DNA from 3 places in the Streptomyces sp. NPDC001219 genome. Region 1 is predicted to be linked to each of the others. Evidence: riboswitches for the same ligand, from Rfam matches in the RefSeq annotation. Region 1 holds a riboswitch; each other region holds the start of a gene.
The links. Region 1 has a riboswitch for cobalamin ahead of ACWC9R_RS21675 (prenyltransferase/squalene oxidase repeat-containing protein). Riboswitches for the same ligand answer to the same signal wherever they lie in the genome.
Positions count from the first base shown of each region.

Region 2: it holds a riboswitch for cobalamin, as region 1 does, so the genes downstream of both, ACWC9R_RS28045 (cobalamin biosynthesis protein) here and ACWC9R_RS21675 (prenyltransferase/squalene oxidase repeat-containing protein) in region 1, are expected to answer to the same signal.
Region 3: it holds a riboswitch for cobalamin, as region 1 does, so the genes downstream of both, ACWC9R_RS01590 (HoxN/HupN/NixA family nickel/cobalt transporter) here and ACWC9R_RS21675 (prenyltransferase/squalene oxidase repeat-containing protein) in region 1, are expected to answer to the same signal.

Region 1 is NZ_JBSFJF010000033.1:70,748-81,030, reverse strand. It holds gene ACWC9R_RS21690 (ABC transporter ATP-binding protein) at 1-1,189, opposite strand, end outside; gene ACWC9R_RS21685 (CbiQ family ECF transporter T component) at 1,186-2,352, opposite strand; gene ACWC9R_RS21680 (SCO2322 family protein) at 2,349-3,023, opposite strand; gene ACWC9R_RS21675 (prenyltransferase/squalene oxidase repeat-containing protein) at 3,023-4,336, opposite strand; cobalamin riboswitch at 4,572-4,693, opposite strand; gene ACWC9R_RS21670 (MBL fold metallo-hydrolase) at 4,801-5,871, opposite strand; gene ACWC9R_RS21665 (aldehyde dehydrogenase) at 6,157-7,608, shown strand; gene ACWC9R_RS21660 (ferredoxin) at 7,608-7,841, shown strand; gene ACWC9R_RS21655 (TetR family transcriptional regulator) at 8,137-8,811, opposite strand; gene ACWC9R_RS21650 (glycosyltransferase family 4 protein) at 9,051-10,283, shown strand, end outside.
Region 2 is NZ_JBSFJF010000054.1:39,957-50,239, forward strand. It holds gene ACWC9R_RS28025 (alpha/beta hydrolase) at 1-753, opposite strand, end outside; gene ACWC9R_RS28030 (class II aldolase/adducin family protein) at 924-1,592, opposite strand; gene ACWC9R_RS28035 (inorganic phosphate transporter) at 1,995-3,266, shown strand; gene ACWC9R_RS28040 (hypothetical protein) at 3,289-3,525, shown strand; cobalamin riboswitch at 3,795-3,944, shown strand; gene ACWC9R_RS28045 (cobalamin biosynthesis protein) at 4,098-5,117, shown strand; gene ACWC9R_RS28050 (cobyric acid synthase) at 5,200-6,765, shown strand; gene ACWC9R_RS28055 (putative cobaltochelatase) at 6,821-8,938, shown strand; gene cobO (cob(I)yrinic acid a,c-diamide adenosyltransferase) at 8,938-9,534, shown strand; gene ACWC9R_RS28065 (cobyrinate a,c-diamide synthase) at 9,551-10,283, shown strand, end outside.
Region 3 is NZ_JBSFJF010000002.1:15,198-25,480, forward strand. It holds gene ACWC9R_RS01545 (FAD/NAD(P)-binding protein) at 1-1,003, shown strand, start outside; gene ACWC9R_RS01550 (DoxX family protein) at 1,083-1,547, shown strand; gene ACWC9R_RS01555 (DedA family protein) at 1,868-2,521, shown strand; gene ACWC9R_RS01560 (GNAT family N-acetyltransferase) at 2,692-3,276, shown strand; gene ACWC9R_RS01565 (methyltransferase) at 3,472-4,659, shown strand; gene ACWC9R_RS01570 (nucleoside/nucleotide kinase family protein) at 4,752-5,408, shown strand; gene ACWC9R_RS01575 (hypothetical protein) at 5,371-5,781, opposite strand; gene ACWC9R_RS01580 (MarR family winged helix-turn-helix transcriptional regulator) at 5,952-6,665, shown strand; gene ACWC9R_RS01585 (alpha/beta fold hydrolase) at 6,662-7,510, shown strand; cobalamin riboswitch at 7,578-7,824, shown strand; partial or broken gene ACWC9R_RS01590 (HoxN/HupN/NixA family nickel/cobalt transporter) at 7,823-9,023, shown strand; gene ACWC9R_RS01595 (VOC family protein) at 9,124-9,624, opposite strand; gene ACWC9R_RS01600 (DoxX family protein) at 9,809-10,283, opposite strand, start outside.

The DNA.
Region 1 (10,283 bases):
CGGCGGCGGTGCACTCGGCGGCGACGGTGTCCGCGTAGAGGAGGTCACGAGGCTCCTGGGGGACCAGGCCGACATGCCGCAGCAGGTCCCGGGGTCGGGTGCGGTGCGGGACGGCGCCACCGACCCGCACGGTGCCGGACGACGGCTCATGCATACCGACGAGCGTGGTGAGCAGCGTGGACTTCCCCGCGCCGTTGCGCCCCATCAGCGCGAGCGTCTCACCGGCCCGCACGGTCAGATCCACCCCGTGCAGCACCTCGGCCCGCCCCCGCCGCACCCCGAGCCCCGAGACCTCCGCAGCGGCGTCCGACGCCGATGACGACACCGACACCGACGCACCGCCCGTACCGGTCCCCGGCGCCTGTGGCGGGACCCCCGTCAGCCGCTCGCGCAGGGGAGCCGCCTTGCGGCGGGCGTCGCGGACGGAGAGCGGGAGGGGAGACCAGTCGGCGAGGCGTCCGAGGGCCACGACCGGGGGGTGGACGGGCGAGACGGCCATGACGTCGGCGGGGGTGCCCATGACCGGGGGCGCGCCCGGCGAAGGAAGGAGGATGACCTGGTCGGCGTACTGGACCACGCGTTCCAGGCGGTGTTCGGCCAGCAGGACCGTGGTGCCGAGGTCATGGACCAGCCGCTGGAGGACGGAGAGCACCTCCTCGGCGGCGGCCGGATCGAGCGCGGAGGTCGGCTCGTCGAGGACCAGCACCTTGGGGTGGGTGGTCAGGACCGAACCGATGGCCACCCGCTGCGTCTGGCCGCCCGAGAGCGTGGTGATCGCCCGGTCCCGCAGCTCCGCCAGCCCCAGCAGGTCGAGGGTCTCCTCGACCCGGCGGCGCATCACCTCGGGGGCGAGGCCGAGCGACTCCATGCCGTAGGCGAGTTCGTCCTCGACGGTGTCGGTGACGAAGTGCGCCAGCGGGTCCTGGCCCACGGTGCCCACGACATCGGCCAGTTCGCGCGGCTTGTGGGTGCGGGTGTCACGGCCGTCGACGGTCACCCGGCCGTGCAGCGTGCCGCCGGTGAAGTGCGGGACGAGACCGCAGACGGCGCTCAGGACGGTGGACTTGCCGACGCCGGAGGGGCCGACCAGCAGACACAGTTCGCCCTCGGGAACGGTCAGGTCGACGCCTTGGACGGCGGGTGCCGCGGCATCGCCGTAGGTGACCGAGACCTGCTCGAACCGGATCACTGGACGGGCTCCTTCGTACACGGATCGACTTCGGGGGCACGGCGGCGGTCACGGGAGGCACGACGGGCGCCGTCACGGTCCGCGCCCGGCGGGAGCGGGGCGACGAACGCGGGCAGCAGCCCCACGAGAACGGACACGGCCGGCCAGAGCGGAAGGACGGGGGTGGTGAGCGGGACGGCGGGGGGATGCAGGGCGGCGGGCGCGTAGTCGTTCGCCCAGATCATCAAGGCGGCGACGGCCAGGCCGGAGCCCGCGACCAGCCAGGCGCGGGCGCCCCACCGCTCGGGCCGGTAGCGGCTGCGCACCGACCGGCGGCCACCGAGCCACAGCCCGGCGAGCGCCGCCGCCAGCCCGGCGAGCAGCAGCGGCAGCCCGTAGCCGCCCCCGGTGCCGCCCAACAGCCCGTAGGTTCCCGCGCAGACGCCGAGCAGCCCGCCGAGGGTGAGCACGGACGTGGTGTGGCGCACGGCGGGCGGCACCTGGGCGCTGCGGCCGTAGCCACGTGCGTCCATGGCCGCGGCCAGCGCCACCGAGCGCTCCAGCGCGCCCTCCAGCACCGGCAGTCCGACCTGGAGGAGCGCCGTGAACCCGCGGTCGGGACGCCCGCGCAGCCGGCGGGCGGCGCGCAGCCGCTGGACGTCGGCGACCAGGTTCGGGGCGAAGGTCATCGCGACGACGACCGCGACGCCCGCCTCGTAGAGCGCACCGGGCAGGGACTTCAGGAGCCGGGCGGGGTTGGCGAGCGCGTTGGCGGCGCCCAGACAGATGAGGAGGGCGGCCAGTTTCAGCCCGTCGTACAGGGCGAAGAGCATGCCCTCCGCGGTGACCCGGCCGCCGATCCGGACGCCCTTCGCCCAGTCCGGCAGGGGCACTTCGGGAAGGGTGACCAGGGTGTGGGTACCGGGGATCGGCGAGCCGAGGAAGAAGGCGAACACCAGCCGGATGACGATCACGACCAGCCCGAGCTTCACGAACGCGCCGTACGAGCGGGCCCATGGCGCCTCCGTACGGCGTGCCGCGACGACATACCCGGCCACGCCCACCAGCAGCCCCAGCAGCAGCGGGTTGGTGGTGCGGGACGCGGCGGTGGCCAGACCCAGCGCCCACAGCCACCAGGCGCCGGCGTGCAGCGCGATGGTACGGGTCGCCCGCGGGGCGCTCATCGGCGTCGGCGGCGTGCCTGCCACACCGCTGCCGCACCCAGGGCGGCCACGGCCGCGCCCCCGCCGAGCAGCCCGGCGGACGGCCCGCCGTCACCGCTCCCGCCGTCTCCGCCGTCCCGGTCCGCCGCTCCGGCCGACGGCGCGGCCGAGCCCCCGGAGCCCTTCGACCCGCTCACCGACTCCGCGCACCCCGCCTTCGGATAGCCGGCGATGGCGCACAGCAGGGCGTTGGCGTCATAGCGCAGCGGCCGGGCGACCGCCGCCAGCGCCTCGCCCGCCGAGGCGTCCTCCGGGACCTGCGCACACTCCGTCCTGGCCTTCGGCGGCCGCTCGCCGCCGGGCGCCTCCGCCGCGGTGCCGAAGTCCAGGACGATGCCGATCCGCTTGTGGCCGTCCTTGGCCGGGGTGTCGCGGCAGATCGCCTCGAAACGGGCGGCCGCGCGCGGCTTTCCGGCCCCCGCGGAGTCGGCGCCGACGGTGAAGCGGAAGCCCGCGACCGCGCCGTCGGCCGGCCGCAGCGTGGCCGGCCCCTGGGTGGCGTACGCCCAGGAGCCGCCCTTGCCGTCCCAGAACGACCAGTAGCGGTACTCCTGCGCCTGCGCGGGCCCGGCGGCCAGGCCGGTGACCGTACCGGCCAGCAGCACCGCGCCGGCGATCCTGGTGCCCCGCATCAGAGCTGGTTCTTCTTCCGGCCGCTCAGCAGGAACCCGATGCCGGCACCGATGGCGAGACCGACACCGATGACCCACCAGATACCGGAGCCGCCGCCCGAGGAGTCGCCGTCCTTGTCGTCCTTCGCCGCTGCGGCGGCCGGCTTGGGGCCGGTGGCGTTGAGCGCGGCCACCAGGTCGGTGCCGCCGAAGGACCGCGGGTCGGTACCGGTGGCATGCGCGGCCAGCACCAGCTGCGCGTACGCGGCGGGCCCGCTCTGCTTCGCCCAGTCCGCCGCGTTCTTCTCCAGCCACTTCAGCGGCTTCGCGGCGGCGGCACCATGGCCACCGGCGGCCAGTGCCACCACGGCGTCGGCGGTGTTGCCGACGTCGGGCTGCTTCTCGGCGCCCGGCATCGCGGACAGCAGATGCTGCCCGTTCTTGTCGAGCTGCGCGACGAGATAGGCGGCGCCGCCCTCAGCGGCCTGCCCCAGGTCGCCCTTGCCCGCCTTGTCCGTCTTCTCGCCCCCGCCGTCCTTGCAGTCCAGCGGCTTGACCGGGCGGTCCGCACGGTCGTCGGCGGGCGCGACGACGAAGCCCTTGCCGAGCGCTCCGGTCGCGGCGGCCGCGGTGGCGTCGGCGTTCGGGGCGGCGCCCTTGAGCTGGAAGGTGAACGCGCCGCGCTCGCCCTCCTTCGCGTCGCAGCCCAGCTGGAAGGTGAGCAGCCCGTCGTCAGGGGTCTTGGCACCCTTCTTCGACGTCACGGACCCCGGCTTCTCGCCCGCCGCCGCGAGCGCGCCGATGACCACGGACGTGGAGTTGGCGTCGCTGGCCGAGCCGGGCACCGAGCTCCAGCCGCCGTCGTCGTTCTGCACCGACTTCAGCCAGCCCACGGCCTTCCGCACGGTGTCGCTCTGCCCGCCGAGCGCGGCCAGCGCCTGCACCGCGGCGGCCGTCTGGTTGGTGTCCCGCAGGGTCTTGGCGTCACAGGCCTTGCCGGGGTCGGCACGGAAGGCGCTGAACGAGCCGTCGGCGCACTGCTGCCCGACCAGCCAGCGCACGGCGGACCCCGCGGGCCGCAGCCCCACCGTGTCCTGCGCCAGCAGCGCCAGCGACTGCCGCCAGACCCCGTCGTACTGCGGGTCCTTGCTGCCGTGCAGGCCGTCCGGCAGCTTCTTCGGGGAAGTGGACGGGGCGGCGTCGGCGTACGCGGCGGGGGCAGCGGCCGCGCCCAGCACCACCGCGGCGGCCAGCGCCGTGGCGGTGCGGCGCGCCAGGAGGGCGACGGGGTGCGTCAGGGGGGCCTGGTGAGCCATGGAAGCCATGGAAGCCATGGGGGCCATCGGGTCGGTGCCTCTCGGGTCGGGTCGCGGCGGTCTACGCAGCCACGCTCGGCCGGCCGCCCGCGCACCGACCCCCTGGGGATCACGGGCGCGGTGGCACCGGGCTCAGCTCCGTATACCTCGACGGTGCCGCGCACCGGGCCGTCCCAGTGGCGGACGTTTCCGGTGGCGGGAGCCTTGGTCGTGCCCCCTCGGGTGCTCCGGCTCGTACGGCCGTCCCTGCCGGTCCAGCCGGCGCGGTACGGACGGGCCGTCCTCACGGTTGCGGGTCAGCGCCGGATTTCCACCGGCTTCCCCCGATCGGGTACGGATGAAGTTGTCCCGCACACCTTAACCGGCACCCGCCGGGCACTCGCTCGCACGTACGAGCCACGTCTGAGGGCGCGAGCCGGGGGCGGCCGCCCCCGAACGCCAACCCGAAGGCCCCACCGAACGCCGGGCCGATCCGCCCGCCCTCACACCGCCCGGTACCGCACCGGTTCGCTCCCCGGCACCGGCTCCGCGTGCCCCAGCTTCACCAGCCGGCGCAGATGGGCCTCGGCCTCCGAGACGGCGATGTTGCGGGACCCGTAAGGGATCTGCTCCCAGGGCCGGTTCCACTCCATGGCCACGGCGAGTTCCCAGACGGTGCGCGGTTCCCGGAGCAGGGCCCGCAGCCGGTCCAGCCGCTCCTGGTGGTGGGCGATCAGCGCGCGCACCCGGCCACCGGCGTCGGTGAAGGCGTGCTGGTGGGCGGGCAGCACCTCGGCGGGGCCGAGCCGGCCGACGCGTTCGAGGGAGTCGAGGTAGTCGCCGAGCGGGTCGGCGCCCTCCGCCCCGTGCGGGCCGGGCGGAACCCCTTCGCTGTCCGGGGCCTCGTACAGGCCGATGTGCGGCGTGATGCCGGGCAGCAGGTGGTCGCCGGAGAACAGCCGGCCGAAGCCGGGGGCCCGTGCCGAGGGGTGTGCCTCCTCCAGGTGGAGGCACACATGGCCGGGGGTGTGGCCGGGCGTCCAGATGGCGCGCACCCGGCGGCCCGGCAGGTCGAGCAGTTCGCCGGGGTCGATACCGCGGTCCGGCAGCGCGGCCCGCCGGCCGGGGAGCCTCCGGCCGCCCCCGGTGGCACGCGCCTTCCGCAGGGGCGCCAGATGCTCGTCCGGCGCGCCCGCCGTCGTGAGCTTGGCGAGCAGGTAGTCGAGCCACTGGGCCGGTTCGGCCTCGCGGGTGCGGCGGACCACCGCGGTGTCGGCGGCGTGCATCGCGATCCAGGCGCCGGAGGCCTCCCGGACCTTCGCGGACAGCCCGTGGTGGTCGGGGTGATGGTGGGTGATCAGGACGCCGTGCAGGTCGGTGAGGGCGAACCCGCAGGCGGTGACACCGGCGACGAGGGTGTCCCAGGAGTCCGGATCGTCCCAGCCGGTGTCGATGAGCACCGGGCCGCGGTCGGTCTCCAGGAGGTGGACGAGGGTGTGGCCGAGCGGGTTGTCCGGGATGGGGACGGCGATGCTCCACACCCCGCCCTTGTGGTCGGTCACCTGCGCGGTCATCCCGGTCCCCTTTCGGTGCGGCATACACCCGGTACCCGGCCTCACTATAACTAGAACTGGTTTCAGGGTGGCTTGAAGTTCCCCGTGCACCCAGGGGAGTTGGGATTCGCGCGGCCCCGTGGACTCCTCCAACTAGAACTGGTATCAGTTCCTGATGTGGTGCGGCGGGCTGCGCCGCATCCGTACCGAAGCACCGTCAGCAAGCGCGTTCCGAGGCACAGCAGCAACCACAGGGAACCGGCAGGGCTCGCCGGACGGGCGGCCCACTCGCAGGAGGCGGCAGCGATGAGCGACCTCGTCGAGCACGGCAAGCTCTACATAGGCGGTGAATGGGCCGATCCGGCCGGCCGGGACACGATCGAGGTCGTCTCACCCCACACCGAACAGGTCATCGGCCGGGTCCCGCACGCCGCACGGGCCGATGTCGACCGTGCGGTGACCGCGGCCCGTACGTCCTTCGCGTCCGGGGTGTGGGCGAACGCCCCGCTGGCGGACCGGATCGCGGTGGTGACCCGGATCAAGGACGCCTTCGCGGCCCGCAGCGAGGAGATCGCCAAGGTCATCAGCGCCGAGAACGGCACCCCGTTCACCTCCGGCGTCATGGTGCAGTCGCTGGCCGCGATGCTGGTGTGGGACGCGGCGCTCACGGTGGCCCGCGACTTCCCGTTCGAGGAGCGGCGGAGCGGCGTGCTGGGGCCGCTGCTGGTGCGCCGGGAGCCGGTCGGGGTGGTCGCGGCCGTGGTGCCGTGGAACGTCCCGCAGTTCACCGCCGCGGCCAAGCTCGCGCCGGCGCTGCTGGCCGGCTGCTCGGTGGTGCTGAAGGTGTCACCGGAGACCCCGCTGGACGCCTACCTGCTCGCGGAGATCGCGACCGAGGCCGGGCTGCCGCCGGGCGTGCTGTCGATCCTGCCGGCGGACCGCGAGGTGAGCGAGTACCTGGTCGGGCACCCGGGCGTGGACAAGGTGTCGTTCACCGGCTCGGTGGCGGCCGGCAAGCGGGTCATGGAGGTCGCCGCCCGCAACCTCAGCCGGGTGACGCTGGAACTCGGCGGCAAGTCGGCCGCGGTGATCCTGCCGGACGCGGACCTGGACGCGGCGGTGGCCGGCATCGTGCCGTTCGCCTGGATGATCAACGGCCAGGCCTGTGTGGCCCAGACACGGATTCTCGCCCCGCGCAGCCACTACGACGAGATCGCCGAGCGCTTCACCGCGGCGGCCTCGGCGCTCACCGTCGGTGACCCGCTCGATCCGGCCACCGAGGTCGGCCCGCTGGTCGCCCGCCGCCAGCAGCAGCGCTCGCTGGACTACATCGCGCTCGGGCAGCGCGAGGGCGCCAAGGTGCTCACGGGCGGCGGCCGTCCCGAGGGGCAGCCCACGGGCTGGTACGTCGAGCCGACCCTGTTCGGCGAGGTCGCCAACTCCATGCGGATCGCCCGGGAGGAGATCTTCGGCCCGGTCATCTGTCTGCTGCCGTACGACGACGAGGCGGAGGCGGTACGGATCGCCAACGACTCCGACTACGGGCTCTCCGGCTCGGTGTGGACGGCCGACGTCGACCACGGCGTCGAGATCGCCCGGCAGGTGCGCACCGGTACGTACTCGGTGAACACCTTCAGCATCGACATGCTCGGCCCGTTCGGCGGCTACAAGAACTCCGGCATCGGCCGGGAGTTCGGGCCCGAGGGCTTCGGCGAATACCTGGAGCACAAGATGATCCACCTGCCGGCGGGCGCCTGATGGGGGACCGCTGGGAGGTGGTGGTGGACCGGAGTGTCTGCATCGGGTCGGGGATGTGCGCCGCCACGGCCCCGGACGGCTTCCGGCTGGACACGGCCCGGCAGTCGCACCCGGTGGCGCCGGAGACGGACGCCGCCGAGAACGTCCTGGCGGCCGCCGAGGGGTGCCCCGTGGAGGCGATCACCCTCACCGTGGCCGACAGCGGCGAGGCGGTGTTCCCGCCGGAGGAATGAGCGGCGGCACCGCCAAGCGGGGGAGGGCGGCCGGGGTGCGGGGCGGGAGCCCCGGGGGTGGGGCCCGGAGCCGGGGCCTTAGGGGGCGGGGAGTGGTGTCCCGTAGGGGGTCGACGGCCCCCTTGCGGGCCAACTACCCGCGGCAGCGGCGGAGTTAACGCACGACGGCGAAGCCATCGCCGGCGCGGCAAGGCAAAGGGGGGGCGCCCGGCGTCGGCATCCACCCCACGCCCGCCGGCGCCCGCCCCCACTCCCGCTAGGGCGCCGTCTCACCTCTCCCGCTACAGCGGCCCCTTCAGCTCTCCCGGTCGGGTGAGGTGAGGTCGATCAGTCGGCAGACGGTCTCGATGTCTATCTTCACCTGGGCGATCGAGGCCCGGCCGGACAGCCAGGTGATCAGAGCCGAGTGCCAGGTGTGCTCGATGACCCGGACCGCGGAGAGCTGTTCGGGGGTGGCCGAGATGGAGGGGTGCGCCAGCTCCTGCGAAGGGTGGTGGTGGGTGACGGGCGGGGTCATCGCGTCGAGGATGATCGCGGTGGTCAGCCGGGAGACGGTGTCCACCTCGGGGCTGACGGAGCGGTCCGCGAAGGTCAACGCGCGCACCATCGCGTCCGCCAGATGCGGTTCGCGCTGCAGCGCGCGGAAGGCCCGCATCAGGGTCTGGGCGACCCGTGCGCCCGGGTCCTGCTCCGACGGCGGGCGTTTGCGCAGCGTTTCGTGCATGTGCTGGAGCTGGTCCTGCATGGTGGCGACCAGCAGGTGCACCTTGGAGGGGAAGTAGCGGTAGAGGGTGCCGAGCGCGACGCCCGAGGACTCGGCGACCTCGCGCATCTGCACGGCGTCGAAGCCACCACGGGACGCCAGCTTTGCGCTGGTGTGCAGGATGCGGCGGCGCCGGGCCTCCTGACGCTCGGTCAGGGGAGGACTCGCGGGAAGGGTCGGTCTGGCCGCCTTGGATTCCGTAGTCATATTTCCCATTCCGTGGCATTCCGTCCGCGATGCGGCGAGTGCCGGTGGTGTGCTCGGCACAGCATGGCAGGGGGGCGGGTGGTGGCGCGAATCACCTGGTGCGGCTCTTTTCGCCTCGTTCTCGGCCGGTAGATTCGAAGCTCGGTGAACTGATCAGTAGCCAATCAGTTCTGAAACTTGTTCTAGATTACCGCCAGCGGTTACGCTCCGGCGAAAGTCCAGTGAGAAGGGGGCCGAGCGTGACCGCAGAGGCCGTCCAGGCAGCCGCGCCTCGCCCCGCAGAGGCCTCCCCGGCCTCCGCCCCGTCGAACGGCGAGCGTCCCCTGCGGATCGCGATGCTCACGTATAAGGGGAACCCGTTCTGCGGCGGACAGGGCGTCTACGTACGCCACCTCTCGCGCGAACTGGCCCGCCTCGGGCACTCCGTCGAGGTCATCGGCGCCCAGCCCTACCCCGTCGTCGACGACGGGGTGACCCTCACCGAGCTGCCCAGCCTGGACCTCTACCGTCAGCCGGACCCGTTCCGCACGCCGAAGCGCGGCGAGTACCGCGACTGGATCGACGCCCTGGAGGTCGGCACGATGTGGACCGGCGGCTTCCCCGAGCCGCTGACCTTCTCGCTGCGGGCCCGGCGCCATCTCGCCGCCCGCCGCGGCCAGTTCGACGTGGTCCACGACAACCAGACCCTCGGCTACGGCCTGCTCGGCGGCCCCGGCGCCCTCGGTGCCCCGCTGGTCACCACCATCCACCACCCCATCACCGTCGACCGGCGGCTCGACCTGGCGGCCGCCGACAACTGGCGGCGCCGGGCCTCCGTCCGCCGCTGGTACGGCTTCACCCGGATGCAGAAGCGGGTGGCCCGCCGGCTGCCGTCCGTGCTGACCGTCTCCGGCTCCTCCCGCCAGGAGATCGTCGACGACCTCGGGGTGTCCGCCGACCGCATCCACGTGGTGCACATCGGCGCCGACACCGACCTGTTCTCGCCAGATGCCGCGGTGCCCGAGGTGCCGGGCCGGATCGTCACCACCTCCAGCGCGGACGTCCCCCTCAAGGGGCTGATCCACCTCGTCGAGGCGCTCGCCAAGGTGCGCACCGAGCACCCCGACGCGCATCTGGTGGTCGTCGGCAAGCGTGCCGACGACGGGCCGGTCGCCGCCGCCATCGAACGGCTCGGACTGTCCGGCGCCGTCGAGTTCGTCAAGGGCATCAGCGACCCCGAACTCGTCGACCTGGTGCGCAGCGCCCAGATCGCCTGTGTCCCCTCCCTGTACGAGGGGTTCTCGCTGCCCGCCGCCGAGGCGATGGCCACCGGCACGCCGCTGCTGGCCACCACCGGCGGCGCCATCCCCGAGGTCGCAGGACCGGACGGCGAGACCTGTCTCGCGGTGCCCCCGGGGGACGCCGGTGCGCTGGCGGGCGGGCTGCTCCGCCTCCTGGGCGACGAGGAGCTGCGCCGCCGCCTCGGCGCGGCC
Region 2 (10,283 bases), on a different contig from region 1:
GCGCAGCGCGGAGCGGGTGGCGGCGCGCAGTGCCATGGTCGCGCCGGTGGACCAGCCGTGGAGGACGACGTTCCGGGCGCCGTAGCGCAGCGCGTAGCGGATCGCCGCGTCCAGATCGCGCCATTCGGTTTCGCCGAGGTGGTGGATGCCGTCGCCGGTGCGCGGGGCGCCGGGGTCGTTGCGGTAGGACAGGGCGAGGACCGGCAGCCGGTGGCGGTGCAGGAACGGCATGACGACCATGGGGTGCTCGCGCGTGGTGCCCAGGCCGTGGGCGGCGATGACCCAGGTGTCGCGTACGCCGGGGACGAACCACGCCGGGAGCGGGCCGAGTTCGCCGGGGATGTCGATGTCGGCGCAGTCGAGGCCGAGGGCGTCGCGGGGGTTGCCGATGTGCACCTGCGGGGTGAGCCGCATCCGGTTGCCCGGCCCGAGGGTGCCGTGGGTGACCCGTACCAGGCGGCGGACCACCGCGTCGGCGGGGTGCGGGACGCCGTGGACGACGTCGCCGATGACGGCGTGGCAGCCGGAGCCGGTGAGCCCGTACGTGCCGGGCCGCTGGGACGCCAGGCTGCGGGTGAGGGCGATGCGCTCCTCGGTGGCGGAGTGCACGGTGAGGCGGGAGTCGCCCGGGAAGGGCTGGTCCGGCGACGGTTTCAGGGCAATGTCACTGGCGTACCGGCCGACCGCCACCGCGGCCGCCCCGGCACCTATCACGGTGATGGCGGCCATGGCCGCCGCAGTACCCAGGCGCACCTCACCAGTGTGCGCAGCGGTGCCGGGCGCGGCCACCGGGCGGAGTCGGGCGGGTGACCGGCCGGAGCCCGTCCGGCCCGGAGGCGGCGGACGGGCTCCGGGGGCCGGACGGGCCGGGGGCGGCGGACGGGGTGCGGGCCGCCGCCGCGACGGGCGTGCCGGGCGCGCGGTCAGCCCGGGTGGCCGTCCTGCTGGCCGTAGCCGCGCAGCCGGTCGGCGGCCGCGTCGAGCTGACCGGCCGACAGCAGGTGCGGGGTGTGGCCCGGTACGGAGCTCGCGGTGAGCCACACCCGGCACATCCACTCCAGCTGCGCGGTGCGGTCCAGCGCCTGGCCGAGGCTGTCCCCGTAGGCGATGGTGCCGTGGTTCTGGAGCAGGCAGGCGGTGCGGTCGCGCAGCGCCTCGCGCATGGCGGCGGCCAGCTCGTCGCTGCCGTACAGGGCGTAGGGGGCGACGCGGACGGGGCCGCCGAGCGCCGCGGTCATGTAGTGGACCGGCGGGAGTTCGGTGACCAGGGTGGAGACGGCGGTGGCGTGCGGGGCGTGGGTGTGGACGACGGCGGTGGCGGTGGTGTCGCGGTAGACCGTCAGATGCATCGGCAGTTCGCTGGTCGGCCGGAGCGCGCCGATGATCTGGCGGCCTTCCAGGTCGACCGCGGTGGTGTCGCCGGGCCCGAGCCGGTCGTAGGGGACGCCGCTGGGGGTGACCAGGATCAGGTCCCTGATACGGCGCGAGACATTGCCCGAGGTGCCGACCACCAGGCCGTCGGTGACCGTTCGGCGGGCGGTGGCGACCAGTTCGCTCCAGGCGGCGGCGAGGTCGTCGGGGTGGTCCTTCATGGGTCCTCCGGCGCGGTGCGGCGAATGCGGACGTGGTGCGCGACACCGTACGAGCGGGCCGGGGCACCGTACGCCTGGGGGCCGCCCGACCGGTATCCGCCATCCGGTGCCACCTCCGCGAATGCCGGGGATTGACCGGTTTTGAGGCCCCTTGAGTAACTCGCCCCTTACGGTCGAGGTGACTCCGCGACAACGGGACCGCGGGGAACGGCTCGTCGGAACCTGGGGACCGGCGGCTAGCTCAGGAAGTTCACCAACAGGTGAGGCGGAAGTGACGCCGGAGGCGCCTCCGCGTGAACACTGCGGTGGTGTCATCACCACGCCCGTCCCAGTTCACTTTCCGTTCACCCGCTCTCCGTACGGTCCCAGCGACACTGACCTTCGAACTGATTGCCTGGGTGAATGGAACACATCACGCTTCTCATCGGGATCGTGATCGTCACGGCCTTGGTGTTCGACTTTACGAACGGCTTCCACGACACGGCCAACGCGATGGCCACCACCATCTCCACCGGGGCGTTGCGACCCAAGACCGCGGTGGCGATGTCGGCAGTCCTCAACCTCGTCGGCGCGTTCCTCTCCGTGGAGGTGGCCAAGACCATCTCCGGGGGGATCATCGACGAAGCCGCCGGCATCAGACCAGAAGTCATCTTCGCCGGCCTGGTCGGCGCGATCGTCTGGAACCTGCTGACCTGGCTCGCCGGTCTCCCCTCCAGCTCGTCCCACGCCCTCTTCGGAGGTCTGATCGGCGCGACCCTGGTGTCCGTCGGCACGAACGGCGTACACGGTGACGCCGTCGTGATGAAGGTCCTGATCCCCGCGGTGGCCGCCCCGGTCGTCGCCGGCCTGGCCGCGCTGGCGGCGACCCGGCTCACCTACCGGCTGACCCGCAACCGCGACGAGGCGGACACCGCCAAGGGCTATCGCGCGGGCCAGATCGCCTCCGCCGCCCTGGTCTCCCTCGCCCACGGCACCAACGACGCCCAGAAGACGATGGGTGTGATCACGCTCGCGCTGATCACCGGCGGGGTGGTCGCCCCGCACGCCGACCCGCCGCTGTGGGTCATCGCCTCGGCCGGTCTCGCCATCGCGCTCGGCACCTACCTGGGCGGCTGGCGGATCATCCGCACCATGGGCAAGGGCATCACCGACATCCAGCCGCCGCAGGGCTTCGCCGCCCAGACCGGCGCCGCGGCCACCATCCTGGCCTCCTCCCACCTCGGCTTCGCGCTCTCCACCACCCAGGTCTGCTCCGGCTCCGTGATGGGCTCCGGCCTGGGCCGCAAGGGCGGCGTGGTGCGCTGGTCCACGGCCGGCCGGATGGTCCTCGCCTGGGGCCTGACGCTGCCGGCCGCCGGTGCGGTCGCGGCGGGTGCCGCGTTCCTGGCCGGACAGGGCGACTGGGGCGTGGCGGCGGTGGCGGTCCTCGGACTCGGCATCTGCGGCGCGATCTGGGCCGCCTCCCGGCGCAAGCCGGTCGACCACACCAACGTCAACGAAGGCCCGGCAGCGGAGCCGGCGGGCGTGGTCACCGCCGCGCTGCGCACCGTCTCGCCGCCCCCGGCCGGCCAGCAGGCCCCGGGAGCCGACGCCCCGGAGACCGCCGACGCACCGGCGGCCGAGGCCCCCACCACCACCGCCCCGCGCGCCAAGGCCGCGACGGTCACCCGCTAGCTGTCATCACGTAAGGAACTCCATGAGCATCGACTGGGCAGCTCTCGGCCAGGTCTTCGGCGTCACCCTCGGTGTGACGGTCGGGATCGTGGGCCTGTTCACCGTCGGCATCGCCGGTACGTCCCGCAAGACCGGCCACGAGGGTGCGGCGGCCGCGGTCGCCGTACCGGGCACCGGCGCACGGGCCGGCGCGATGGCCGCCTTCGCGCTCTGCGCGGTCGCGGTGGCCTATGGCATCTATCTGATCGTCGCCGGCTGACCCGGCCGGACACGACGGACCGGACGAGGCGTCCGGCCGACCGCGGCCTCAGCCGTCGTCCGCCGGGCGCCTCGTCCGTGGGCCGCCCCGGCAGCCGCGCGCCGGACGGTGACGCGGGATCAGGGGGCGTGCGGGCGGCCGCCGGTGACGTCTCCGCCGCGCTGTGGTGTGCGCCACAGCGCCTGCCACAGGGCAGCGTCGCAGGTCAAGGGTGAGTTGACGGGCATTCGCGGTGCGTGGTGGACTGCCGGAGCCATTCGGCGACAGCTGAGGAAGTCCGGTGTGAATCCGGCGCGGTCCCGCCACTGTCACCGGGGAGCGTTCCTCCGACGAGGGCCACGGTCCGCCGCGCACACGTGCATCGACGTACGCGGGACTGGAAGGCCGGAGGACACGCCGATCCGGGAGCCAGGAGACTCTTGTCGCCGTCACGTCGAGCCAGGGCGCGGACCCTGAGTGAGGACATACCGCCATGCCCGGCTGCCCGTCGAGATCCCCTCTGCCCACTGCCGCAGGGTTCCTCCGAGGCCGGGCGGGACATCACGGACACGCCCTGGCAACGGCCTGATCCGGTGCGCGGCGAACACGCGGGATACGCGTGCGGCGCGGCCCTCGGCTTTCTCACCGACCTGATCGCGGCAGATCCGCGGCGTGGCCATCCGGTGGCCGCGTTCGGCCGGACCGCTGGCGCCGTCGAGCGCCGGCTGTGGCGCGACCACCGCGGCTACGGGGCGGCGCACGCCGTGCTGTGCGCGGGCGGTGCCGCGGCCGCCGCCGCGCTGGTGCGGCGCGCCGTGCGGGGCTCGGCTTCCGCTTCTGTGCTGTCGCTCCGTGGTGGCGCCGGGATCGCGCTGACCGCGGCGACGGTCTGGGCCGTGCTGGGCGGCACCTCGCTGGGCCGGGAGGCGCGGGCCGTCGGCGGGGCGCTGACCGCGGGTGACCTGGACGTGGCGCGGGAGCGGCTGCCGCATCTGTGCGGGCGCGACCCGCAGGCGCTGGACGGGCCGCAGATGGCCCGTGCGGTGGTGGAGTCGGTCGCCGAGAACACCTCCGACGCGGTGGTGGGCGCCCTGGTGTGGGGCGCGCTGGGCGGGGTGCCCGGCCTGGTGGCGTTCCGCGCGGTGAACACCCTGGACGCGATGGTGGGCCACAAGTCGGCGCGCTACCGCCGCTTCGGCTGGGCCGCGGCCCGGCTCGACGATCTCGCCGGCTGGCCCGGCTCCCGGCTGACCGCCACGCTGACCGTGCTCGCCGGCCCCGACCGGCGCGGTGCGCTGCGGGCCTGGCGGGCGGACGGCGCTGCGCACCCGAGCCCCAACGCGGGCCCGGTGGAGGCGTCGTTCGCGGGCGCGCTGGGCGTACGGCTGGGCGGCACGCTGGCGTACGGCGGGCGGGTGGAGCACCGTCCGGTGCTCAACGGCGCGGCGCCGCCGGTGGCGGTGGAGGACATCGGGCGGGCGGTGCGGCTCTCCCGGCGGGTGAGCGCGCTGGCGCTGGTGACGACGGTGGCGGCCCGACTGGCGGGCGGCGCCGCGCGGGCGGCGGTGGCTCGGGGAGCCGGAGGGCTCGGGCGTGAGGCGGGTCCGGTATGAGGCCGTCCGTTTTTTCCCCGCCGCCCACCCCCCTTCGGGGGGTGGGCGGGTGTAGTGACCCGAAGCTCAGGAGGAGGACCCGGTGAACGGGCGGTTGAAGGCAGCCGGCGGGGCGGTCGGCGGTGGCCTGTTGGTGGCCGGGACGACGTCCGACGCCGGCAAGAGCGTGGTGACGGCGGGCATCTGCCGCTGGCTGGTCCGGCAGGGCGTCAAGGTGGCGCCCTTCAAGGCACAGAACATGTCGCTGAACTCGTTCGTCACCCGCGAGGGCGCGGAGATCGGACGGGCCCAGGCGATGCAGGCCGCCGCGGCGCGGGTGGAGCCGACCGCGCTGATGAACCCGGTGCTGCTCAAGCCGGGCAGCGACCGCAGCAGCCAGGTGGTGCTGCTGGGCAAGCCGGTGGGCGAACTGAGCGCCCGCGGCTACCACGCCGGGCGCCAGGAGCAGTTGCTCGGTACGGTCACGGACTGCCTCCAGGAGTTGCGGCGCACCCATGACGCGGTGATCTGTGAGGGCGCCGGCAGCCCCGCCGAGATCAATCTGCGGCGTACCGACATCGTGAACATGGGGATCGCACGGGCCGCCCGCATCCCCGTGGTCGTGGTCGGTGACATCGACCGCGGTGGGGTGTTCGCCTCGTTCTTCGGTACCACCGCGCTGCTGTCCGAGGAGGACCAGGCGCTGGTCGCGGGCTATCTGGTCAACAAGTTCCGGGGCGATGTGACGCTGCTGGAGCCGGGGCTGGAGATGCTGCGCGGTCTGACGGGGCGGCAGACGCTGGGCGTGCTGCCGTTCGCGCACGGCCTCGGCATCGACGAGGAGGACGGCCTGCGGGTGTCGCTGCGCGGCGCGGTGCGCGAGAGCGTGGTGGCCCCGCCGCACGGGACGGATGTGCTGCGGGTGGCGGTCTGTGCCGTACCGCTGATGTCGAACTTCACGGATGTGGACGCGCTGGCCGCCGAACCGGGCGTGGTGGTGCGGTTCGTGGACCGGGCCGAGGAGCTGGCCGACGCGGACCTGGTGGTGCTGCCGGGGACCCGGGGCACGGTCCGGGCACTGGAGTGGCTGCGGGAGCGCGGGCTGGCGGACGCGATCGCCCGGCGGGCCGCCGAGGGCCGCCCGGTGCTGGGCATCTGCGGCGGATACCAGATGCTGGGCGAGCGCATCGAGGACGAGGTCGAGTCGAAGGCGGGCACGGTCGACGGGCTGGGGCTGCTGCCCGTACGGGTGCGGTTCGCGGCCGAGAAGACGCTGGCGCGGCCGGTCGGTACGGCGCTGGGCGAGCCGGTGGAGGGGTACGAGATCCACCACGGCGTCGCCGAAGTGAGCGGCGGGGATCAGGCGTTCATCTCCGATGACCAAGGGCGCAGCCTCGACGGCTGCCGGGCCGGCTCCGTATGGGGCACGCACTGGCACGGCTCGCTGGAGAGCGACGGCTTCCGCCGGGCCTTCCTGCGGCGGGTCGCGGCGGACGCGGGCCGGGCGTTCGTACCGGCCCCCGACACCCGCTTCGGGGTGCTGCGCGAGGAGCAGCTGGACCGGCTGGGCGATCTGGTCGAGGAGCACGCGGACACCGGCGCGCTGCTGCGGCTGATCGAGGAAGGAGTGCCGGAGGGACTGCCGTTCGTGCCTCCGGGGGCGCCATGAGGGGTACGCACAGGACGAATCCGGAGCTCGACGGCGACGTGGAGGACGACACAGCATGACAACCGCTCACGAGACGACCCCGCAGTACCCGTTCACCGCGGTGGTCGGGATGGACGACCTGCGGCTGGCGCTGCTGCTGAACGCGGTGAGCCCCGCGGTGGGCGGCGTGCTGGTCCGCGGCGAGAAGGGCACCGCCAAGAGCACCGCCGTGCGGGCGCTGTCGGCGCTGATGCCGGCCGTGGACGTGGTCAACGGCTGCCGCTTCGCCTGCGCCCCGGCCGCGCCGGACCCCGGCTGCCCCGACGGGCCGCACGAGACCGCCGCCGTCGAGGAGCGCCCGACGCGGATGGTCGAACTGCCCGTCGGCGCCTCCGAGGACCGGCTGGTCGGCGCGCTGGACATCGAGCGGGCGCTGTCGGAGGGCGTGAAGGCCTTCGAGCCGGGCCTGCTGGCGGACGCGCACCGCGGCATCCTGTACGTCGACGAGGTCAACCTGCTCCACGACCACCTCGTGGACCTGCTGCTGGACGCGGCGGCCATGGGCGCCTCGTACGTGGAGCGCGAGGGTGTCTCGGTACGGCACGCGGCCCGTTTCCTGCTCGTCGGCACGATGAACCCCGAAGAGGGCGAGCTGCGGCCGCAGTTGCTGGACCGGTTCGGGCTCACGGTCGAGGTGGCCGCCTCGCGCGAGCCCGACGAGCGGGTGGCGGTGGTCCGCCGCCGGCTGGCCTACGACGCCGATCCGGCGGGCTTCGCGGCGGGCTGGGCGGCCGAGGAGGACGCGCTGCGCGCCCGGATCGCCGCGGCCCGGGAGCTGCTGCCGCGGGTGGTGCTGGGCGATGCGGCGCTCCGGCAGATCGCCGCGACCTGCGCGGCGTTCGAGGTGGACGGGATGCGCGCGGACATCGTGATGGCGCGTACCGCCACCGCGCTGGCCGCGTGGGCGGGCCGGACGGACGTCCTGGAGGAGGACGTGCGGCAGGCGGCGCTGCTGGCGCTGCCGCACCGCCGGCGCCGCAACCCCTTCGACGCCCCCGGCCTGGACGAGGACAAGCTCGACGAGACGCTGGAGGAGTTCGGCCCGGACGAGAACGCGGACGGGACCCCGGACGGCGACGACGACCCGGAGCCGGACGGCCCGGACGGCGGTCCCGACGGGGGCGGTCCGGACGGCGGCGGGCAGCCGCCGCAGGACGGCGGGCCGGAGGAGTCCCCGCTCCCGCCGGAGGCCGAACTCCCGCACCAGCAGGACCGGGAGGCCCCGCAGGCCCCCGAGCAGCCCGGACAGGCCGAGCAGCCCGCGCCCGGGAGCGCGTCCCAGGGGGCCGCGGCCGGGGAGCGGCCGGCGGTCGGGGCCACCGAACCGTTCAAGACCCGGCGCCTCGATGTGCCGGGCCTGGGCGAGGGCGCGGACGGCCGCCGTTCCCGGGCCCGTACCGCCCACGGCCGCACGACCGGGGCCCGCCGCCCGCAGGGCGCGCTGGGCAAGCTGCACCTGTCGGCGACGGTGCAGGCCGCGGCGCCGCACCAGCGGGCCCGCGGGCGCAGCGGGCGGGGGCTGCTGGTGCGCCGGGACGATCTGCGCGAGGCGGTACGCGAGGGGCGGGAGGGCAATCTGGTCCTGTTCGTCGTGGACGCGTCCGGTTCGATGGCCGCGCGGAAGCGGATGAGCGCGGTCAAGGGCGCGGTGCTCTCGCTGCTGCTGGACGCCTACCAGCGGCGCGACAAGATCGGCCTGATCACCTTCCGCGGCAGCGGCGCCGAGCTGGCGCTGCCCCCGACGTCCTCGGTCGAGGCGGGCGCGGCACGGCTGGAGCAGCTGCCGACGGGCGGCCGGACGCCGCTGTCGGAGGGCCTGTTGAAGGCCCATGAGGTGCTGCGGGTGGAGCGGATGCGGGACGCCTCGCGGCGGCCGCTGCTGGTGGTCGTCACCGACGGCCGGGCGACCGGCGGCCCGGAGCCGGTGGTGCGCGCCGGCCGCGCGGCCCGGCTGCTGGCCGCGGAGGGCACCGCTTCGGTGGTCGTGGACTGTGAGGCGGGCCCGGTGCGGCTCGGTCTCGCGGGCGAGCTGGCCCGTGAGCTGCAGGGCACCGCGATCAGCCTCGACGAACTGCGCGCGGACAGTGTCTCCGCGCTCGTACGGACCGTGCAGGGCAACAGGAAGGCCGCGTAATGCCGCAGGGACAGCCGTCCGTCGTACCGAACGACGGGCTCACCACCCGCCAGCGCCGTAACCGTCCGCTGGTGTTCGTCCACACCGGCCAGGGCAAGGGCAAGTCCACCGCCGCCTTCGGGCTGGCGCTGCGCGCCTGGAACCAGGGTTGGCCGGTCGGGGTGTTCCAGTTCGTGAAGTCGGCGAAGTGGAAGGTCGGCGAGGAGCGGGCGCTGAAGGTGCTCGGGGAGTCCGGTGAGGGCGGCACCGTCGCCTGGCACAAGATGGGCGAGGGCTGGTCCTGGGTGCAGCGCGACATCGCCTCCAGCGAGGACGCGGCGCGCGAGGGCTGGGAGCAGGTCAAGCGGGACCTGGCCGCGGAGACCTACAAGCTGCTGGTGCTGGACGAGTTCGCCTACCCGCTGAAGTGGGGCTGGATCGACACCGACGAGGTGGTGTCGGTGCTGCGCGACCGCCCCGGGACCCAGCATGTCGTCATCACCGGGCGGGGCGCCCCCGAGGCGCTGCTGGACTTCGCCGATCTGGTGACGGACATGACGAAGGTCAAGCACCCGATGGACGAGGGCCAGAAGGGCCAGCGGGGCATCGAATGGTGAACAGGGAGCACAGCGCGTGAGCGGCGGATCGATTCCCCGGCTGGTGATCGCCGCGCCGTCGTCGGGCGCGGGGAAGACGACGGTGGCCACCGGTCTGATGGCGGCGTTCGCCGAGGCCGGACTCGTGGTGTCGCCGCACAAGGTCGGCCCGGACTACATCGATCCGGGCTACCACTCCCTGGCCACCGGCCGCCCCGGCCGCAATCTGGACGCCTATCTGTGCGGTCCCGGCCGGATCGCGCCGCTGTTCCTGCACGGTGCGGCGGGCGCCGATCTCGCGCTGGTCGAGGGCGTGATGGGGCTGTTCGACGGCGCCTCCGGGATGGGCGAGCTGTCGTCCACGGCGCAGGTGGCGAAGCTGCTGCGGGCGCCGGTGGTGCTGGTGGTGGACGCCTCCTCGCAGTCCCGGTCGGTGGCCGCGCTGGTGCACGGCTTCGCCTCCTGGGACCCGGAGGTGCGGCTGGCCGGGGTGATCCTCAACAAGGTCGGCTCGGACCGCCACGAGGAGCTGCTGCGGGAGGCGATGGACTCCTCCGGTGTGCCGGTGCTGGGCGCGCTGCGCCGGGACGGGCGGGCCGGTACGCCGTCCCGGCACCTGGGCCTGGTGCCGGTCGCCGAGCGCCGGACCGAGGCGGTGGAGTCGGTGGCCGAACTCGCCGCGCGGGTTCGCGAGGGCTGCGATCTGGAGGCGCTGCTGGCGCTGGCCCGTACGGTGCCGGAGCTGCCGGACACCCCCTGGGACCCGGCGG
Region 3 (10,283 bases), on a different contig from region 1:
CGGCGCGCCGGACCCCCTTTTCCGGGAGCGTTTCCGGCAGCGCTTCCTGGACAGCGCGCACCGCAGCCCCGAAGAGGCCGCCGTCCTGGACGCCTTCGGGATCGCACCGGCCGAGCGCTGGGACTGGGAACGGGTCTCCCGGCCGCACGGGGAGCGGTCGTTCGCCGGCCGTGCCGCCTTCCGGGGCTGGCTGCTGGACCATCTGCGGACGGATGTCGCGCACGCCCGCCAGGACAACGTGTCCGGCCCGGTCAAGGCGGCGCTGGACGTGCTGCGGGATCTGCGCAACGAGCTGCGGCAGATCGTCGATCACGGCGGGCTGGCCGGCGCGTCCCGCCGCGACCATGTGGACCGCTGGTACACCCCGCTCAATGCCTTCCTGTCCATCGGGCCGCCGCGGCGCCGGATCGAGGAGATGGCCGCGCTGGTCGAGGCCGGGGTGCTGGAGGTGGTCGGCCCCCGGATGACGGTGCGGCCCGGCGCGGCCGACGGCGGCGCGCCCGGTTTCACGGCGCACTCACCGGACGTGCCGGGCTCGGCGGTGACGGCGACGGCGCTGATCGAGGCGCGGCTGCCGGAACCGGATGTCCGGCGCACCACGGACCCGTTGCTGGCCCGGCTGCTGGCCGAGGGCGGCGGCCGGCCGCACACCGTGGACGGCTACGAAACGGGCGGGCTCGATGTGTCGCCGAGCCCGTACCACCTCGTCGGGGCCGACGGGCGGCGCCATCCGCGGCGGTTCGCGGTCGGGGTGCCGACGGAGGGGGTGCACTGGGTGACGGCGGCCGGGGCGCGCCCAGGGGTGGGATCGGTCACATTGGCCGACACGGACGCGGTGGCGCGGGCGGCGCTGCGGGCGGCGGCCCAGGGCACGGCCCCGGGTGCGAACGGGGGCGTGGGGGCAGGCGTGGCCCCGGCGAACGGCGTGGTTCCGGCGGCAGGTGCGGTTTCGGCGATGGGTGCGCCTTCTTCCGGCCAAAGGTCGCGTTTGGCCAGAGGTTGAACTTGCAAGTACAGATTAGGCGTCCCTAACCTGTCCCCTTCACGGTTCCCTCGTCCCCAGAAACCGTAGGAGTCCCCGCATGTCCGCACCGCTCACGACGTCCCTCCAGAGATCCACGCCGCACGCGCTCGCGCTCTTCCGCATCGTCATCGGCCTGCTCTTCGCCTGCCACGGCGCGTCCTCGCTCTTCGGCGTCCTCGGCGGCGCCATGGGCCAGGGCGGCACCGTCCCCACCGGCAGCTGGCCGGGCTGGTACGCCGCCGTGATCCAGCTGGCCGGCGGCCTGTTGGTGATGTTCGGCCTGGGCACCCGCGCCGCCGCGTTCATCAGCTCCGGCTCGATGGCGTTCGCGTACTTCACCGCGCACCAGGGCTCGGCGCTCTGGCCCATACAGAACGGCGGGGAGGCCTCCGCGATGTACTGCTGGGCGTTCCTGCTGCTCGTCTTCGCCGGCCCCGGCTCGTGGGCGCTCGACCGGGTGTTCTTCGGCGACCGCAGCCAGGAGGCGGCCCCGGCCGTCGAGCGGCAGCCCTCCGTCGCCTGACACCCCGCTGCCCGGCGGAGCCCGGGACCCCCCGGCTCCGCCTTCACGGCCCGTACGGCACCTCGCCGTACGGGCCGTGCCGCGTCCAGGGGCGCCGGACACCCCGGACGACGACCCGACACGCCCTTTCCGGTGCGCAGGGCATATCGCCTGCACTGGGCATATCGCTCATACACAGCGGAGGGTGCGCAGTGCCCCTATCCCTCGCATCCCACCCCCACCCTTTCGGCCACCCCTGCCAGGCGTACGCTGTATGGCTGTAGAGCCGCCCCTGCCGCACCGAGCGACGTCGCGGCGGGGTTCGGACCGGGAGAAGGACGTTGCTGGAAAGCCTGGGGTCCCTCAGCGGCACCCCTTGGGTGTATGTGATCGTCAGCCTCTCGATCGTTCTCGACGTGTTCGTCCCGATCCTGCCCAGCGGGGTCCTGGTGATCGCCGCGGCCACGACGGCGGCCGGCAGCGGCCCGGCGGCGGACGCGGTCGGTGCCGTCGAGGCCACCGCCGCCGCCGGCACCGGCGGCCACCTGGCCGAAATGTGCTCCCTGATGCTCTGTGCGGCCACCGCCTCCGTGCTCGGCGACATGGTCGCCTACCGGCTCGCCCGGCGCGGCGGCGACCGCTTCGACCGCGCCATCGGCCGCTCCCGCCGACTGACCACGGCGCAGCAGCGGCTCGGTACGGCGCTGACGCGGGGCGGCGGCGGCATCGTCGTCCTGGCCCGCTTCGCCCCGGCCGGGCGCTCCGTGGTCAGCCTGGGCGCCGGTGTCGCGCACCGTACGGTCCGCGAGTTCCTCCCGTGGTCCGCGCTGGCCGGTGTGGCCTGGGCGGCCTACAGCGTGAGCCTCGGCTACTTCGGCGGGCACTGGCTCGGCACCTCCTGGATGAGCACCGCCCTCAGCGTCGTCGCCCTGTTCGCCGCCGGATCGGCCGCCGTCTTCCTGATGCGCCGCCCGGACCGGCACACCGCGCACTGACCGGCCGGGCACGGACCGCCGCGGAGGATCATCCGCCGGACGCCGACGGCCCGTTGGCGACCGGCCGTTGGTGACCGCCTGTTGGCGACCGCTCGTTGACGACCGCTCGTTGTGGCGGCGGAGCGGAAAAGCCCTGGCCGTTCACCGGAGCCGGTGCGACGATGACGGACATGAGCGGTATCCACGCATCCCATGGCCCGCACGGGACCGGCGACAGCGGCGCCGGAGACCCGGCCGGGCCCGCCGGCGCCTGGCACCCCCGCCCCGAGACCGCCGCGGACACCGCGGCCGTCCGCCGGATCCACCTCGCCGCCTTCGAGACGTCCGAGGAGGCCGACCTCGTCGACGCCCTGCGCCGCGACCCGTCGGCCTGGCTGCCGGGCCTGTCCTACGTGGCCGACGCCCCGGACGGCACCCCGGCCGCCCATGCGCTGCTGACCCGCTGTCATGTCGACGAGGTCCCCGCCGTGGCGCTCGCGCCGTGCGCGGTGCTGCCCGCGCACCAGAAGTCCGGTGCGGGCGGTGCGGTGATCCGGGCGCTCCTGGAGGCGGCGCGGGCGGCCGGTGAGCGGACCGCGATCGTGCTCGGCCATCCGCCGTATTACCCGCGCTTCGGCTTCACCCCGGCCGCTTCCCGGTTCGGCATCCTGCCGCCGCAGCCCTGGCCGGACGAGGCCTTCCTCGCGCTGTCCCTGGACGGCTCCACACCCCCGCGCGGCACGGTGCGCTACGCCCGCGCCTTCGGCATCGACTGACCTCGGGCGCGGGCGCCGCCGCCGGCGGCCCGGTGAGCGGCCGGGGGCGACACCGAGACCGAGTAAAGTCAACGGTCACACCACCCGCCCACCGTCTCCTGCGAGCGCAGCACCGCTCCCCCGGCGCCGGACCGGCGCCGCCTCACGGGCGGCTCCCCTGGGAGGGCTCCCACCACACACACGAGGCACACTGCGGTGAACCACCCGCCGGTCGTCGAATGGACCGAGGCCGACCAGCCCCGCTCCGCCCGTTGGCGCTCCGAGAACGACGCCCCGCCGCCGCGCCGTATCGTCATCGCGGACGACCGGACGAAGGCCGACGACGCCTACAAGCTCGCCTGCGAGGGCACCGCGCTGTTGTGGCGCGGCGATTTCCACAACGCCCGTCAGCTGCTGACGGCGATGGCCCGCCGTATCGACCGCCGCCCGCGCAAGAAGCCGCCCACCGATGTCACCCAGGCGTTCCATGTGCACCGGGCCGCGCAGAACCACCGGGCCCGCATCCTGGGCATGCTGCTGGTCCCCCTCGACGACAGCTACGCCGTCCCGCTGCACCGCGCCCCCGACGTCCGCGAGGCCTGCACCCGGGCGTACGGCCCCGGTGAGCCCGCCCGGGGCGAGGCGTCCGGCGCCACGGACCCGACCGCCGCCCTCGTCTCCCTGCGCGAGCTCCTCGCCCTGATCGGCGCCAATGAGTGGCGCAGGAAGGGCGTCGAGATCCCGGCGCTCGGCGGCGACCGCATCCATCCGCACTACGGCGTCTTCTCCCCGGCCCGCGGCGAATACGTCGACCTGGTGGCGGAGGCACCGCTGCCCGCCGAGGAGCTGGCCTTCGACATCGGCACCGGCACCGGCGTGCTGGCCGCGGTGCTCGCCCGGCGCGGAGTGCGCCGGGTCGTGGCCACCGACCAGGACCCGCGGGCGCTGGCCTGCGCCCGCGAGAACACCGAACGCCTGGGCGTCGCCGGGCAGGTGGAGATCATCGAGGCCGATCTGTTCCCGGCCGGCCGCGCCCCACTGGTCGTCTGCAACCCCCCATGGGTGCCCGCGAAACCGACCTCCCCCGTGGAGCACGCGGTGTACGACCCGGGCAACCGGATGCTGTACGGCTTCCTGAACGGCCTCGCGGACCATCTGACCCCGGAGGGCGAGGGCTGGCTGATCCTCTCCGACTTCGCGGAGCACCTCGGCCTGCGTCCGCACACCGTGCTCGTCGACGCCTTCGCCGCGGCCGGCCTCACGGTCCTGGACCGGCTCGACATCACCCCGCGCCATCCGCGTGCCCGCGACACCTCCGATCCGCTCCATGTGGCCCGCGCGGCCGAGGTCACGTCCCTGTGGCGCCTGGGCCTCGCGAACCGGACCGCGTCCGCCCGCGGTTGAAGGGTCCCCGGCCGGCCACCCCATACGGCCGGGGAGCGCTGCCCCGGGCCCGTCCGGCCGAGGGGCCGCCGATCGGGCACGATGGACGCACCATGAACCCCCGGCACCTCCTCTCCCGCGCCCGGCGGCTCGCCGATACCGCGACTCCCGGCCGGCGTCGGCTGCTCGGTATCACCGGCCCGCCCGGCGCCGGCAAGTCCACCCTCGCCGCCCACCTCGTGGCGGAGCTGGCCGGGCAAGCGGCGCTCGTCCCGATGGACGGCTTCCACCTCGCCGGGGCGGAGTTGCGCCGCCTGGGCCGGACGGACCGCAAGGGCGCACCGGACACCTTCGATCCGGCCGGATACGCGGCGCTGCTGGCCCGCCTGCGCGCACCGGAGCCGGACTGCGCCGTCTACGCCCCGGCGTTCGACCGCCGTATCGAGGAGCCGGTGGCCGGCAGCATCGCCGTGGCACCGCACCTCCCGCTCGTCGTGACCGAGGGTAACTACCTCCTCCTCGACACCGGCCCCTGGGCGCGGGTCCGGGCGCTGCTCGACGAGGTCTGGTACGTGGACCTGGACACCCCGGAGCGGCTCCGGCGGCTGGTCGACCGCCATGAGCACTTCGGGCGTCCGCGCGCCGACGCCGAACGCTTCGTCCACACCTCCGACGAGGCCAACGCCCGTGTCGTGGCGGCCACTCGCGACCGCGCCGACCTCGTCCTCACCTTCACCCCCGACGAGGCCCCGCCGCCGACGGGCTTCTGACCTCCCGCCGCCCGCCGGCGAGCAGCCCGGCCACCGACAGCGCGCCCCACCCCACGGACACCGCCACCGCCGCGAGCTTCCGGTCGCGGCCGGGCAGCGTCGCACCGAGCAGGACCGCGTCCCCGAAGTCGGCCGCGATCCGTACATACGCGGCGGTACGCAGCGCCGGGCCCTCCGGAGCCGTCGCCAGGGCCAGCCCGCTCACCGCGTCCCGCCAGGCCAGCGGACGCAGCGAGAGGCGCGTCGCCCACACGGTGTGCCCCTCCTCGTCGACCAGCCCCGAGGGCCGTGCCAGCAGATCGGGCACCGCGGCCACCGCCGCCCCGTACACCGCCGTGGCGACCCCGACCGCACGCAACAGACCGACCTTCATCGCCGTCCACCTTCCTCGCCCACCGACCGCTCCGGCACTGACCACAGCTGACCACACACGTCTCATTCCTCCCCTCCGCCTCCTCAACTCCATTCCGCGGCAGACCTCTTCCCAAACGACATCAGCAGCGTCATCATGACATCACAAGTGTCATCGAGGAGGGGGTAGAGATGGGCGCCGAGAGGGATACGGACCGGGGTGCCGTGCGGGATGCCGAGCAGGACGCCGAGAGGACCCCGGAGTGGGACGCCGGCGCGGGAGAAGCGGCGGCCGCCGAGGATCTGCTGTACGGCGTCATCCGTCGCCTGTGGCCGCTGCACCGCACAGTCGTGCGCGCGGTGGAGCGCGAACTGGCGGACACCGGCCTGACCGCCGGTGAACACGCGTTGCTGGACGCGCTGCACACCGAAGGCCCGCGTACCGTCCCGCAGTTGGCGCGCGGAATGGGGCTCGACCGCCAGCCGGTGCAGCGCCGGGTGAACCACGCGGCGGAGCTGGGCCTGGTCGTCACGGCCCCGAATCCCGCCCACCGCCGCTCGTCGCTGATCCGGCTCACCGCCGAGGGCACGGCGGCGATACGCGGCATCCAGCAGTTCGAGGCGACGGAGCTGCGGCAGCGGCTGGCCGATCTGCCCGCCGCCGACGTCCGCACCGCGCTGCACGTACTCGACCGGCTCGGCGAGGAATTCCGGCACCTGGCGAACGGCTCGCGCGTTCCACGGGAGGAAACCGACAGTCAGGGCAGCCAGGACAGTCGTGATAGTCGTATCAATGAAGGCAGTAACGACGGTAACGGCAGTATCGGTAACGACGGTACGTCGGACGGCCGCGGTGGCAGACCCGCCCCGGCCCCTCTCATGCACGAAGGACGGTCAGGGGAATGACGCGGAGAATCACCGCCTGGTCCGAGATCGACAACGGCATCGTGCCGGTCGACGAGGGCGAGCTGTTCTACGAGACGGCCGGCTCGGGCCCCGCGGTGGTGCTGCTGCACGGCGGCATGCTCGACCAGCACATGTGGGACGAGCAGTTCACCTGGCTGGTCAACTCCGGCCTGCGCGCGATCCGTTACGACTTCCGCGGGCACGGCCTGTCCTCCACCGTGACCGGGGACTACGCCAACCACGACGACCTGTGCGCCCTGCTGGACTCACTCGACGTCTCCAGCGCCGTTCTCGTCGGCCTCTCCCACGGCGCACGGGTCGCGCTCGACACCGCCCTCGCCCACCCCGGCCGGGTGACGGCCCTCGCGCTGGCCTCACCGGGGATCAGTGGCCGGGCCTTCACCGACCCCTTCGTGCTGGAGCACATCAAGGAGCAGGTGGCGGCGATCGGCACACCGGACGGCGCGGAGTGGTATGTCGAGCACTTCCTGCGGATGTGGGTGGACGGGCCGCATCGTGAGCCGTCCGCGGTGCACCCGGGCTTCCGCGAACGGATGCGCGCCTCGGCAGCGGCCAATGTGGAGGTCCATGCCGACGGTATGGGTGCCGGTATACCCCTGGAGGTCGGCGCCGCCGACCGCCTCGGCGAGATCCGGGTGCCGACGGTCGTGCTCGACGGCGATCTCGACAGCAGGGACATCTCCGCCAACGCCCACGCGATAGCCCTGACCGTCCCCGGCGCCCGAAGAGTCCGCATACCGGGGGCGGCCCATATGGTCAATCTGGAGAACACCCCGCTCTTCGATCACGAACTGCACGCCTTCCTGTCGTCCCTGGACTACTGACCCACGGCGCACCGCTGCCCTCCGGAGGCGGCGAACCCCCACACCCCTCGTGCCTCCGGGGTGGCCGCTAGAGTGGCCGGGCCGTGGTGCTCGGGAATCCGGTGACGGACCTTGTGGTCCCAGTCCGGAGCGGCCCTCGCCACTGTGATCGGGAAGTTTCCACCCCTTCCGCGGGCGCCTGACGCGTCCGCGGCGCCACTGACCGCAGCCCGCGGCCGGGAAGGCGGGGGTGGAGACGGGCACCCTCCCCCAGGCTGCAAAGGGGCAGGGTGGTAACCCCAAGCCAGGAGACCGGCCACGGCATCTCACGAAGTGATCCACGAGGTGCTGGAGCGTGACCGTCCGGATGGCCCTGCCCACCAATACTCCCAAGTCCCCTGCCCCCGCCGCGTTCCGCTGGCGCCGGCAGGACACCCTCCGCACCGCGGGCCTGATGGCCGTCATAGCCGGGCTGCACGTCGTCGCCTTCGGCGTGCTCTTCCTGCTCGTGGTCCCGAACCACTACGCCGTCGGCAGCCAGGTCTTCGGCGTCGGGCTCGGCGTCACCGCGTACACCCTCGGCATGCGGCACGCCTTCGACGCCGACCACATCGCCGCGATCGACAACACCACCCGCAAGCTGATGGCCGACGGCAAGCGTCCGGTCTCGGTCGGCTTCTGGTTCGCCCTCGGCCACTCCAGCGTGGTCGTGGCGATGGCGGCCCTGGTGGCCGGCGGCGCCCAGCTCGCCGGCACCCTGCTCAACGACGAGTCCCGTACGCACCAGATCCTGGGCACCGTCGGCACCACGGTCTCGGGCACGTTCCTCTACCTCATCGCCGCCCTCAACCTCATCGCGCTGGCCGGGATCTGGCGGGTCTTCCGCGGGCTGCGCGACGGCCGCTACGACGAGGCCGAGCTGGAGCAGCGCCTCGACGCGCGCGGCTTCATGAACCGCTTCCTGGGGCGGTTCACCCGCTCCATCTCCCGGCCCGGCCAGATGTTCCCGCTCGGCTTCCTCTTCGGGCTCGGCTTCGACACCGCGACCGAGGTGACCCTGATGGTGATGGCGGGCAGCGGCGCCGCGGCGGGCCTGCCCTGGTACGCGATCCTGTGCCTGCCGCTGCTGTTCGCCGCCGGCATGAGCCTGTTCGACACCCTGGACGGCACCTTCATGAACTTCGCCTACCAGTGGGCGTTCGCCAACCCGGTGCGCAAGGTCTACTACAACCTCACCATCACCGGCCTGTCGATCGCCGTCGCCTTCTTCATCGGCACCATCGAGCTGGTGACCGTGCTGCACGACAAGCTCGGCCTCAACGACGCGCTGACCGGCTGGATTTCGGGCCTCGACCTCGACAACGTCGGCTTCATCATCGTCGGCCTGTTCGTGGTGGTGTGGGCCGCGGCGCTGGCGTACTGGCGGCTGACCGGCGTCGAACAGCGCTGGGCCGAGCGGGCGGAGCGGGCCGGGCAGGCGGAGCGGGCCGGGCAGACGACCGAGTCGGCGGAGCAGACCGCGCCGGGCGCCTGAGGCGGGGCGGACCGCGCCCAGTCCCTGAGGCGGAGCCCCACCCCGGCCCCGCCAGCCCCACAGGCTCCGCCTCCTCAGCGTCCGGGCCGGCCCGGCGTTCTCACGTGGCGGAGCCGGCCGCGGCGCCCGTCTCCCGGTCCGGCCCCCAGCGCTCCAGCGCCGCCGCCAGATCGAGGGGCAGCAGCCGGTCCGGCAGGTCCGGGCCCGGCCAGTCCTCCCGCGGCACCCGCCACATCACCTCGAACTCGTTGCCGTCCGGGTCCTTGGCGTACAGCGACTTGGCGACGAGATGATCGCTGGAACCCACCAGGGCGCCCCGCTCGGTGAGCCGGGTCCGGGCCTCGACGAGTGCGCGGAGCGTGCCGACCTCCCAGGCCAGGTGGTACAGCCCGACCTGCCCGGCCGCCGGCCCCGGCGCGTCCGGCGCCACCGCGAACAGCCCCAGATCATGGTCGTTGAGTGAACCGGGGGCGCTGAGAAAAGCGGCCCGCCCCGGCACCTCGACGTCCACCGTCAGCCCGAGGGTGTCGGTGTAGAAGGCCACCGACCGCGCCACATCGCGGACGTTGAGCACCGCGTGGTTCAGACGTCGTACGGACATGGAGCCCCTTCTCCCGTCTCCCGGCCGCGACACCGCCGTGGCGCCGCCGCCCTCCCCTGTCTCTGCTGTACCCCGCACACCCCGCCTCTGCCCAGGGCCGGCCGGCCCGGTATGCGGCCGCCGGACGTCCCGTCCGTGGCCCCCGGTGCGCGCGGGGCGAGGCGGCCACCCCCGGGGCCCGTGGTCACTTCCGGACCAGCAGCACCCCGCCGGCCAGCACCACCCCCAGCAGCAGCGCGAGCACTCCGTGCAGCGGCCGGGCGGACCGCAGACCGGGCAGCAGGCGGTCGACGGCGTAGCGGCCGGGCCCGGTCAGCGTCAGGGCCGCCGCACCGGCCGTCAGCAGCAACTCGTACTCGACCCCCTTGGGCGCGAAGAAGCCGCCGCCCCACTTCACGGCCAGCGCGTTGATCATCGTGCCGACGACGGCCGCCCCGGCCAGCGGCGTGAGCAGTCCGGCCACCAGCCCGAGCCCGCCGAGCGTCTCGCTCAGACCGGCGACGACGGCCATCGTCCGGCCCGCCGGGTAGCCGCTCATCGTGAAGAACTGCCCGGTCCCGTCCAGCCCCGGTCCGCCGAACCAGCCGAACAGCTTCTGGGCCCCATGAGCCGCCATGGTCAGTCCGAGCGCGAGGCGCAGCAGCAGGAGCCCGGCGTCG